DNA from 2 places in the Flavobacterium sp. W20_MBD1_R3 genome. Region 2 is predicted to be linked to the other one. Evidence: riboswitches for the same ligand, from Rfam matches in the RefSeq annotation. Region 2 holds a riboswitch; the other holds the start of a gene.
What was found. Region 2 has a riboswitch for S-adenosylmethionine ahead of ACEN2F_RS09085 (alpha/beta fold hydrolase). Riboswitches for the same ligand answer to the same signal wherever they lie in the genome.

Region 1 (6,257 bases), on a different contig from region 2:
TTATTTCCTTTTAATAAATCGTAATTTTTAGTTTGCTTCGTTTTTGTATTAGTTACTGCAATTGTCAAACGGGCTTTCTCATCAAACTCATAATTTTTATTAAAAAATTGAGCGGTTATTTCAATAGCTTCACCTGAATTAAAGAAGCTTTCATGTTCAATCACTAGTGATTTTTTAGAATTATTAGAAGCCAAAAATTGAATAATCTTATCGATGAAAACATCATATTTTTTAAAAGATTGGTTTTCGTAATGGGTTTGCAAACGCCATTTCCAACTATTTTCCCCTAAAAGATAAGCGGCTCGTTTCCCCTGATTTTCGACAAAAGCCAACAAAGGTGAATTGGTATCTATAGCTCTGATTTTGGATGAAAGTAAAACAGACACCGCTCCTTTTGTAGTAACGGTTCCAAATGCATTTTGCAAAGGCGGTAAATTTTCAAAACCGATATTATCAGCTGCAAATAAATTAAACTGCCCGTTAAAAACCGACAAATAATCTTCTTTTTGTCCGCTCATTTTAAAGCTCAAATTATCCTGCTGCTGATTCAGAAAATTGAAATCAGTGTTGCTTCCTGTAATGATAAACGTATTGATTCCGGCAGCTTTATTATTCTCAAAAATGGTTTTAAACTCGGATGTTGGTTGGTATAAAATCAAAACATTATAATCTTGTACTGTTCTGATTTCTTTTGGTTTAAAAATCGTTACTTTACGCTGTACATTCGATTCAATTGCTCTTTTCATCGCACCTAAATCAGGATGATTAATAGCAGATACGATAGCAATATTTGTTTTTTGGTCAATGACTTCAACCGCAAAATTTTTAGTGTTATTGTACTTATTTTTTTCTTTTTCTTTTGATGATATTGTAGCTTTAAAAACCTGTAATCCTATTTTATCAGCTGGTAAAAGTACGTTTACAGTTGCTGTTTTCTTGGAAGGTGAAAAGGAAATCGATTGTTTACTGAATACCGAATTGCCTTGCGAAATAACAAAATCAGCAGTTATACTTTTGGTTCCTGAATACTGTAAAAAAGCTTCTACAGGATATTTATTCTTATGAAAAGCGTATTTATTAACGTTTAGTTGATTGATTTTGAAATCTAAAAAAGTCATTGTATCGCCTACAATTACTGGATACACTTTATTTACAGCATCAAAACTATAAACGTAGTCATTCCCGGAGGTTTGATTTCCGTCAGTAATTAAAACTGTTGGATACGTTATATTTTTATAAATGCTTTTTAGATTTTTGGCAACAACATCAATATTACTTTGGGTTCCATTAAAATCAAATGTTTCAGTAGGTTCAAAATCATAGGAGAACTGATACGATTGAACATCAAATTTTGCTTGTAAATCAGAGTTCGACTTTATTTTTTTATACAATTCTAATGCTTTTTCATTGGCATTCAAAAAAGAGATAGAACTGGAATTATCAACAACAATTGGCAAAGGAGTTCTTATCGTTTCAAGCGTATTTTTATTTATTATTGGATTAATCAACAATAATAAAATTCCAAAAATGGATAAAAAACGCAAAAAAGCCAAAAACCAACCGACTTTCGATTTGTTTTTGGCTTTATAGAGATATTGAAAAAACGACAAACCACCAGCTATTAGTAATGAAAGCAGTAATAATAGTAGCGTGTTTGTTGTCATATTTTAGCAGTGTTCAGTGTTCAGTATTCAGTTCTCAGCTTCCTGATTACTGGAAACTGCCAACTTTTTAAGTAAGCATTCCTCCACAAACATTCATAACCTGTCCAGTTACATACGCGCTCATATCCGAAGCAAAGAAAAGACACGCATTAGCAACATCTTCTGTCGTTCCGCCACGTTTCAACGGAATTCCGTCTCTCCATCCTTTTACAACATCTTCGTTTAATTTAGCCGTCATTTCCGTTTCTATAAATCCAGGAGCAATTACATTACAACGAATATTACGAGATCCTAATTCTAATGCTACAGATTTAGAAAAACCAATTACTCCCGCTTTAGAAGCTGCATAATTCGTTTGCCCGGCATTTCCTTTTACTCCTACTACTGAACTCATATTGATAATTGAACCAGAACGTTGCTTCAAGAAAGTACGTTGAATAGCTTTAGTCATATTAAAAACCGATTTCAAATTAACATCAATTACTTGATCAAAATCGCCTTCTGACATACGCATCAATAGATTGTCTTTAGTAATTCCGGCGTTGTTTATTAGAATATCAACCGTTCCAAATTCAGCCAAAACCGCGTCTACCAGAGTTTGAGCTTCATTAAAATCAGCGGCATTCGATTGGTATCCTTTGGCTTTAATACCCAGAGCATTCAACTCATTTTCAAGAGCCAAAGCTGATTCTACTGATGAACTATACGTAAAAGCAACATTTGCTCCCTGTTTTGCAAAAACTTCAGCAATTCCTTTTCCAATTCCGCGACTCGCACCAGTAATTATGGCAACTTTTCCTTCTAGTAATTTCATTTTCAGTAATTAATTTAAATTTTATTTGGAGCTATTCCTGCTATCCGCTACAATCTTTTATGACCGCTATCGCTTACATAAAAGGATTTTCACTACTATCAGGGCTATCTTACACTCGTCAAATATAGAATAATTCTCTTTTTAAAAAAAATTTCAAAAGCAAGAACCATCAATATTTTGTTTTTAAATTTTTAAGAATTGCTTTACTAGTTTATCCCAAGATGAACTGTAAATTGCCACCAAGGTAAAAACTAATAAAAACAAATGATACCATGCATTACTAATTAAATCAAAGAAATCTAATTTACCATTAGAAAAACTCAATATTAGTAATATTTGAGCCCCATAAGGTAAAACTCCTTGAACAATGCACGAAAAAATATCCAAAATTGCAGCTGTTTTTTTAGGATTTAAATCATACTCATCATTAATTTCTTTAGCAATTGGTCCCGTAATGACAATAGAAACGGTGTTATTGGCTATTGCTAAATTAGCAAAACCTACCAAAGCGCCAATTCCAGCTTGTGCAGATTTCTTACTTTTAATTCTTTTTTTAATTTGAACTAATAAATACGTTATTCCACCTGCTTTATCTACCATAGCGGCTAAACCTCCCGTAAGCATTGACAATAAGAAAATATCAGTCATACTGGTAAAACCCTCATATATTTTTTGAGTGAACTCCATTAGTGTAAAGGAACCACCAAAATACCCAATGATTCCAGCTAATAAAGTACCAATAAGCAATGTTGAAAAAACATTAACACCTACAACGGCCAATACTATTACTAAAAGATAAGGCACAATTGCAATCCATGAAAAATCATTTTTTTCGATGGCAACGGTCACAATATCGGAGTTTAAACCAAGATAGAAGAAAACAAGAATTGTCAAAATTGCAGCAGGAAAAGCGATAAATAAGTTTATTTTGAATTTGTCTTTTAATTCACACCCTAATGATTGCGTCGCAGCGATTGTAGTATCAGAAATCATAGAAAGATTGTCTCCTAACATCGATCCTCCCAACAAAGCACCAGCGATCAACGGCAATGAAGCGCCACTTCTATCAGCTAAAGCTACTGCTATTGGGCCAATAGCTACAATTGCACCTACTGAAGTACCCGTTGCTGTTGATAAAAAAGAAGCTATCAAGAAAATCCCCAACGGAAAATAAGCAACATCAATAGTATTTATTCCAAGATTTACAACAGCATCAACACCACCCATCGCTTTACTCACCACTGCAAATGCTCCCGCTAATAAGTAAATTAAACACATGGTCATGATTTTACTTTCACCACAACCTGCAATTAACGTAGCAACTTTATCCTCCGTTGAGGCTTTGAATAGTAAAAAAGCTGCAATGATACCAACTACAACCGCTACTGGCGATGGAAAAGCATAAAAATCATTCAAAATGATTCCTGCTCCTAAAAAGGTAAGAATAAAAACAAACAGCGGAATTAATGCAAAGGCACTTCCCTTGTCTTTTGAAAATAAAGTCATAAAAATAATTTAGAATTTAAAATTATGACGAAAAACAAAGCTAAAAATGGGAATGTAAACAACATTTTTTCCAAAGGATTTGGCTTATCGTTTTAGCACCTTGCTTGTTGTTGCAGGTTGCTATCCTAGTGCAGGATTCGTGATAACGGTTGCAAAAGTAACTAATTATTTGTGAAATATTTCAAGTTTAATTCAAAAAAATAATAATACAAAAAAAAGCACTACATAAAAATGTAGTGCAATTTTATTTAATATACTGAAAAACAGTTGTTAACTTTTTAGAAAGCTACGTTCCATTTTGGCAATCTTCCATTTTCATCAAGGAAGTTTTGTAAAACTTGTCCTTCTACAAATGTTGGAATTGCTTTAGTTTTATCATTGAATGTTTCATACCAAACTACTTCTAATGTACTAATATCTTCGATTTTCATTTGTGCTGGCCAAGAATATTTTCTTCCTGTTTTTGCAAATTGGTGTCCTTCTACAATTTTTTCTTTCAAGCCACCATTTTTAATTTTCAAAGTTCCGTTATTTTGAACAGTTCCAGTAGAACCAACCATAATTAACTCTTTTTCATCCCCAACTGAATATACTAGAAATACTCCTGATCCTTCTGATGCGTTGCAAACTTCAGCTAAACTATCTTCTGTCGTAAAGGAAAACTGATTGGTAACTTTGAATTTTTTTAACTCTTTATACATTTTATTTATTTTTAATTTGAATTGGCTTCGGCAAAAAAATACCCCACAAAACCGTGAGGGTCATTATAAACCATTCGTTTATGTTTGTTTTTATTATTTTTAAATCTGAAAAACAGAGCTATTTAATAAAGTGCAAAGATATTTCTTTAATTGAATTTATAATAAAAAAGCCCCACAAATTGTGAGGCTTTTAAAATATTTAATTAGAGTTTAGATTATCCTAAAACTTCTTTTACTTTTTTACCAATTTCAGCGGGAGAATCTACTACGTGAATTCCACATTCTCTCATGATTTGTTTTTTAGCTTCGGCAGTATCGTCAGATCCACCAACGATTGCACCTGCATGTCCCATTGTACGTCCTGCTGGAGCAGTAACTCCTGCAATGAATCCTACAACTGGTTTACGGTTACCATCAGCTTTGATCCAATGAGCAGCATCAGCTTCTAATTGTCCACCAATTTCACCAATCATTACAATACATTCTGTTTCTGGATCGTTCATCAACAATTCAACGGCTTCTTTCGTAGTAGTTCCAATGATTGGGTCTCCACCAATACCAATTGCAGTAGTGATTCCTAATCCTTGTTTTACCACTTGATCCGCAGCTTCGTAAGTTAAAGTTCCCGATTTAGAAACAATCCCAACAGTTCCTTTTTCAAAAACAAAACCTGGCATAATTCCAACTTTAGCTTCACCCGGAGTAATTACACCTGGACAGTTAGGACCTATTAATCTAGAATTTCTTTCTTTAACATAACTGTTTGCTTTTATCATGTCAGCAACAGGAATACCTTCAGTAATTGCAATAATTACTTTTATCCCTGCATCTGCAGCTTCCATTATTGCATCAGCAGCAAAAGCTGGTGGTACAAAAATGATAGTTGTGTCAGCTCCTGCTTGTTCTACAGCATCTTTTACAGTATTAAAAACGGGTCTGTCTAAGTGAGTTGTTCCTCCTTTTCCAGGAGTTACACCACCAACAACGTTAGTACCGTACTCAATCATTTGAGAAGCATGGAAAGTTCCTTCGCTTCCTGTAAAACCTTGAACAATTATTTTGGAATCCTTATTAACTAAAACACTCATGATATATTTTTTATATAGTTTTTTTAAATCGTTATGCAAAAGTATAAAATAGTAAGCACTAATCAATCTTCAGCATTCAGTTTTTTGACACTAAATTAGGATAATTGGCTCATTTGATACCCTCGAAATAGTTTATTGTCTTTTATTTCCCAAATAACAATAAAATGCGCCAATAACATCTCTTCTCTTGGGTTCTCAATCGTTTTCACAAAATGAGAATATCGTACTGAAATCAGATCATTTTCTCCAATAATATGACTTATTCTAACTTTAGATCGCACGTAGGCTTTGCTTAATTCAGAGGATAAATTTAGTAAAGAGTTATAATCAAGTTTTATGAATCCTTTACTACTGTTCCATTCAACGAGGACCTCAGGATGCAAAAAGTCTTTAATGACTTCGCTATCAATAAGGGCATCTGATTTGTAAAATTGCTGAACGATTTCTTTAGCAGACATATTATTTTAGTTTATTTAGTATTTCT
Region 2 (6,257 bases):
GCAGCTTCTCTAAATTGGTCCAAATTCAATAACATCCAAAATAATGTGTTGTCCGCAAATGAGAGTTTTACCCAAAACTATACCTTAAAAGCGTCAACAAATTACAAGAAAATGCCTAATCTGGAAATAGGATATAATGTGGTTACGAATGATTACAATAACGCTATTTTTTACACAGAAAGACCCTTCGCTAAGTTGGATTATTTCTTTTTGAATAGTTTTTCTTTCGTAGCGGAGTATGAATTCTATCATTATTATAACGACACTAAAACGGTCAATAATGAATATGATTTCCTGACTGCCAGTTTGATTTATCAAAAGAAAGGCAGTAAGTTAGAATACAAAGTAAGCGGAACAAATTTGTTGAACACCACCTCATTAAATGACGATAATTTCAGTCAGTTTGCCACCAGAACTTCACAATATACAGTACAACCGCGTTATGTGATTTTCTCTTTAAAGTATAATTTGTAGGAGCTAATCCTGCTATACATTTCAATCTTTGCCAAAAAAAAAATATTTTTCTAAATAAATAAAGGAGCTTCCGCTGGTCGCTCTTTTTTTATAAGAAAAAATTAATTTTTTTTCAGCAAAGGATTTCCATTTCTATCAGGGCTAAAAAAAACCCGCAATCCAATTGAATTGCGGGTTTTAGAAATAAGTATTTTTAGAGGATTACAATCCAAAAGCTGTTTTAACTTGGTCAACAAAATCTAATTTTTCCCAAGTGAATAAATCAACAGTAACCGTTTTTGTTAAGCCGCCTGGTGCAGTAAAAGTTTTAGTAACGGTTTCTGGAGTACGTCCCATGTGTCCGTACGCAGCAGTTTCGCTATAGATTGGATTTCTTAATTTCAAACGTTGCTCGATAAAGTAAGGACGCATGTCAAAAATAGCTTCTACTTTTTTAGCAATTTCTCCATCAGTTAATTCTACTTTTGAAGTGCCATAAGTTTCTATAAAAATTCCCATTGGTTTAGCAACACCAATAGCATACGAAACCTGCACTAAAATCTCGTCAGCAACACCTGCTGCAACTAAGTTTTTAGCAATGTGACGAGTAGCATAAGCCGCACTTCTGTCTACTTTACTTGGATCTTTACCAGAGAATGCACCACCACCGTGAGCGCCTTTTCCACCGTAAGTATCTACGATGATTTTTCTTCCAGTAAGTCCAGTATCGCCGTGAGGTCCTCCAATTACAAATTTTCCAGTTGGATTGATGTGGTATTTAATTTGATCATTAAATAAATGAGCACTCGTTGGATTTTTTGCAATGATTCTTGGAATCAAAATTTCGATGATGTCTTTTTTGATTTTTGCAAGCATTGTTGCTTCTTCCTCAAAGTCATCATGCTGTGTCGAAATTACAATAGCTTCAATTCGAGTTGGCTTGTTATCATCACTGTATTCTAATGTTACTTGAGATTTAGCATCAGGACGTAAATAGGTGATTTCGTTATTTTCACGTCTTAAAACCGCTAATTCCTTTAATAATTTATGAGATAAATCAAGTGCCAAAGGCATATAATTTTCAGTTTCATTTGTCGCGTAACCAAACATCATTCCTTGGTCACCGGCCCCTTGTTCTTCAGGATTTGCTCTGTCAACACCTTGATTGATGTCAGCTGATTGTTCGTGAATGGCAGAAAGAATACCACAAGAATCCGCTTCAAACATATAGGCGCTTTTGGTGTAACCAATTCTTTTGATTACATCGCGAGCGATTTGCTGTACATCTAAATAGGTATTTGATTTTACTTCACCCGCTAAAATTACTTGACCTGTAGTCACTAAGGTTTCGCAAGCTACTTTTGAGTCAGCATCAAATGCCAAAAAATTATCAATTAATGCGTCTGATATTTGATCTGCAATTTTGTCTGGATGTCCTTCGCTTACAGATTCTGACGTAAATAAATAGGCCATAATAATTATTATTTTAAAATTAAGTGAGAAAAAATAATTGCTGAAAAGGACTAAAGGAGGGTTCCTGCTTTAGCATTTTTTCTACTGAAAATTTTTCAGCATCCATAATGAATTTGTTTCATTATGAAGAGGTTGCAATCAGTTCAAATTTTTCCTCTTATATTCGGATGCAAATGTATGAAACCATTTTGAATTGCAAATTAATCTTAACTTTTTTTTGCTGATAAATCTTTTTGTGGGTTTAATCAATTTAAAAATTAAGTGTGAAACTGTTTTTACTATTATTTTTGAAACTTATTTGGATATTTAAAAAATAATTTAGAAATTTGAGTTTCAATAAAAAAGTAAAAAATGAGATTTGATATTTGTAATATGTTTAAAGTCACAAAGGATAATTCCTAAGGGCAGTGTATTGCATAATTTTTAAATTAAATTATATAGCAAAAGCTTCCCAGATAACGGGAAGCTTTTTTTTTGAATATCAATAATAAATTTTACAGAAATAAAAGCATAAATGAATAACCTAAAATTCCAGCATTCAAATAATTCAACAGTTAATAAGGTGATGTGCGTCATTGCGATTACGTTTATGTACGTCTGTTGATTCCAAAAGTATAAGTTTACAAACAACTTGAAAACTCTTTTGGATATGTATCTAAAAGGGTTTTTTGTTTTAAGCCCTTATTTAAAAAGTAGCATGTAAATAATTTCATAAATGAAGTGTAACACCAAAAACCCAACACCCAACACCCAAAAATCATGAGCACGACAAAGCATTTCCCAAAGACAGTAGCGTTATTAGAACGTATTAGTTTTAACAACAGAAAAGAAAAGCAAAACGATTCTAAAAACGAATTGATTCATCCTAGATTTGAAATTTCAAAAAACGATGCATTGGCACAAAAAACAGTGCCTAATTCTTTGCTTTTTTTAATGTATTCACAAGAGAATGAAGCCCTTTTTATTTAAGAAATCCGAATTTATTTTCGGTTTTGAGATTCTCAAAAAGGTATTTAAAATTGTTGTTTTGACGAGGTAATAACTATAATTAGTTTTATGATACTTCGTCAAAACAGCAATTGTATGTTTATTGTTTTCAGGTTTTTATTGGAACCACACAAATAATCGATTGCGCATAAAAATTTGGTTGTTACAAAAAATAGTCCTTAATTTGCAATTATAAGTTCACAACCGTATTGAAATGTTATAAAGAAAGGCAGAGGGATTAGACCCGATGAAGCCTTAGCAACCCTTCGATTTATCGAAGAAGGTGCTGCATTCTACCACGCTCATCGTGGAAAGATAACACTAAGAATTTGTCTAGATAACTCCTAGCTTTCTTTCTAATATTTCCAAACACAAGTCAAAAATCATAAAAGATTTGAAATTGGAAAATAAATCAACATCCATTACATTACAAAATTTCACCACCGAAAGTGGCGCTTTTTATGCTGTCTTAAACTTAAGTTTTCAAGTTTTTGGACCTGAATTGCATACTGCTCCAATCGTTTTGGTCAATCATGCATTAACCGGAAATTCACAAGTTGTGGGAGAAAATGGTTGGTGGAATGATTTAATTGGCGCTAATAAAACTATAGATACTACAAAATATACGATACTCGCTTTTAATGTTCCCGGAAATGGCTTTGATGGTTTTAGCATCGAAAATTATTCGGACTTTAATGCCAGAGATATTGCTAGAATTTTTATTGAAGGGATTTGGTTTCTTGAAATTAAAAAACTACACGCCATTATTGGCGGTTCTGTTGGCGGAGGAATTGCTTGGGAAATGGTTGCATTGGAGCCAAAGATTACACAACATTTAATTCCTATTGCAACCGATTGGAAATCCACAGACTGGCTTATTGCCAATTGCTTTTTACAAGAGCAAATTTTGAAAAATTCTTCAAAACCTATTGAAGACGCCCGTACTCATGCAATGTTATGTTATAGAACTCCGGAATCTTTTGCTTCTAAATTTCAGCGAACCACCAATGAAGAATTATCTATTTTTAATGTAGAAAGTTGGTTGTTGCATCATGGTGAAAAATTGCAGAAACGCTTTCAAATTTCATCGTACAAAATGATGAATCAATTATTGAAGACGATAGATATTACCAGAAATCGTGGTTCATTCGAAGAAATAACGTCAAAAATTGAAGCTGATATTCATATTATCGGAATCAATTCAGACTTGTTTTTTACGGCAAATGAAAATAAAGCAACCTACGAGGAATTAAAAAGATATAAAAATAAGGTCAGCTATCAGGAAATTGTTTCCATTCACGGACACGATGCTTTTTTGATAGAATACAAACAATTACACAATTTGCTTCAGGATATATTCTAAGCCAAAAAAACAATACAATGAAAATATTAAAATTTGGAGGTAAATCGTTATCAAATGGCGATGGAATAAATAAAGTGGTTGCAATTATTACTGATAAAGTAAATCAAGGCGAGGAAATTGCAATTGTGGTTTCGGCAAGAGGGAATGCCACGGATGAACTGGAAGAAATTTTAAAGACTGCGGCTATTAACAAAGATTATAAACCACTTTTTGAGAATTTCAAAAAATACCAACAAGGCGATTATCAAAACGTGGATTTGTCAGTGGAATTTAATGTTTTGGAGAAATTATTTGAAGGTGTCAGTTTAATTGGCGATTACAGCAACAAAATAAAAGATCAGGTTTTGTCAAAAGGAGAATTGCTTTCTGCCAAATTATTGACAGCTATTTTGGTTGAAAACGGAATAAATGCCCGTTTTGCAGATACCAGAGAATTGATTAAAACCGATTCTAAATTTGGTGATGCCCAACCTTTGGAACAAATATCAAAGAAAAATGTCATCAATTATTTCAAGCAAAGTAGCGGGACTACCGTGAATATTATTACAGGTTTCATCGGTTCGAACAATAATAATGACACAACCACTTTAGGAAGAAACGGCAGTAATTACACCGCTTCGTTGATTGCGAATTACTTAAATGCGGACGAATTACAGAATTACACACACGTAGACGGAATTTATACCGCTAATCCTGACTTAGTGCTTGATGCCAAAAAAATTGACCATTTGTCGTTTAACGAAGCCAATGAAATAGCCAATTTTGGTGCGACGATTCTTCATGCCAAAACGATTATTCCTTTATTGGAAAAAAACATTCCGCTTCGTATTTTGAATACGTTCAACCACGAAAATAAAGGAACCTTAATAACATCCAATTCTAATAAAGAAGGAATTAAAACACTTTCCGTACTTGAAAATGTATCGTTAGTTAATCTGGAAGGAAGGGGATTACTGGGAAAAACTGGCGTTGATGCCCGTATTTTCAGAGTGATGGGTGACAATGATATCAGTGTAAGTATTATTTCTCAAGGTTCTTCAGAACGAGGAATTGGTTTAGTGGTAGCTGCTGATAAAGCGACTAAAGCCATGATTGAACTAGAGAAAGAATTTGAGAATGATTTCTATTCGAAAGATGTGAATAAAATCACGGTGACGGACGATGTTTCGGTGATTTCTATCATTGGCCAAGATTTGAGTACATTTCACAAGCCATACACTGCGTTGATAAAAAATAAAATTGTCCCGATTCTTTTCAATAATACGGTTACAGGTAAAAACGTGAGTTTGGTAGTAAAAAAATCGCAACTGAACAAAGCCTTAAACGTGATTCACGGGGAGATTTTTGGAGTATCCAAGAAAATCAATATCGCTATTTTTGGACATGGATTAGTTGGTGGAACGTTGATCAACCAGATATTGGAATCAGCTGCAACCATCGAAAAAAGAAAAGACATTAAGTTGAATGTTTTTGCGATTGCCAATTCCAGTAATGTACTTTTAAATAAGAACGGCGTTACTCCAAACTGGAAAAATGAAATTCAAAACAATGGATTTTCTTACACTATCGATGATGTAATTGCTTACGCAAATGAGCATCACTTAGAAAATTTGATTGCAATTGATAATACGGCAAGTGCTGAATTTGTTGGAAATTATATAAAATTAGCCGAAAATGGTTTTGATTTGATTTCTTCTAATAAAGTTGCCAATACATTAAGTTATAGTTTTTATAAAAAATTACGAAAAGTATTAGCGGTTAATCAAAAGAGTTATCTTTATGAAACTAATGTTGGAGCCGGATTGCCGTTGATTGATACAATTAAGTTATTGCACCTTTCAGGTGAAAATATCACGAAAATTAAGGGCGTTTTCTCTGGGACATTAAGTTATTTGTTCAATAATTTTTCTGCAAATGATGCGCCGTTCAGCGAAATATTAAAGGAAGCAATTGACAACGGTTATACCGAACCAGATGCAAG

Region 1: linked by a shared signal. The riboswitch ahead of ACEN2F_RS00215 (Na+/H+ antiporter NhaC family protein) and the one ahead of ACEN2F_RS09085 (alpha/beta fold hydrolase) in region 2 are both predicted to bind S-adenosylmethionine.

What each region holds. Positions count from the first base shown of each region.
Region 1 covers NZ_JBGQOR010000001.1:46,507-52,763, forward strand. The annotation lists gene ACEN2F_RS00205 (hypothetical protein) at 1-1,664, opposite strand, end outside; gene fabG (3-oxoacyl-[acyl-carrier-protein] reductase) at 1,732-2,478, opposite strand; gene ACEN2F_RS00215 (Na+/H+ antiporter NhaC family protein) at 2,662-3,984, opposite strand; SAM-I-IV-variant riboswitch at 4,039-4,135, opposite strand; gene ACEN2F_RS00220 (hypothetical protein) at 4,263-4,685, opposite strand; gene sucD (succinate--CoA ligase subunit alpha) at 4,901-5,773, opposite strand; gene ACEN2F_RS00230 (nuclear transport factor 2 family protein) at 5,869-6,231, opposite strand; gene ACEN2F_RS00235 (UDP-3-O-(3-hydroxymyristoyl)glucosamine N-acyltransferase) at 6,233-6,257, opposite strand, start outside.
Region 2 covers NZ_JBGQOR010000005.1:54,766-61,022, reverse strand. The annotation lists gene ACEN2F_RS09100 (carboxypeptidase-like regulatory domain-containing protein) at 1-474, shown strand, start outside; gene metK (methionine adenosyltransferase) at 676-1,926, opposite strand; gene ACEN2F_RS09090 (hypothetical protein) at 2,686-2,895, shown strand; SAM riboswitch class I at 3,128-3,235, shown strand; gene ACEN2F_RS09085 (alpha/beta fold hydrolase) at 3,314-4,276, shown strand; gene thrA (bifunctional aspartate kinase/homoserine dehydrogenase I) at 4,294-6,257, shown strand, end outside.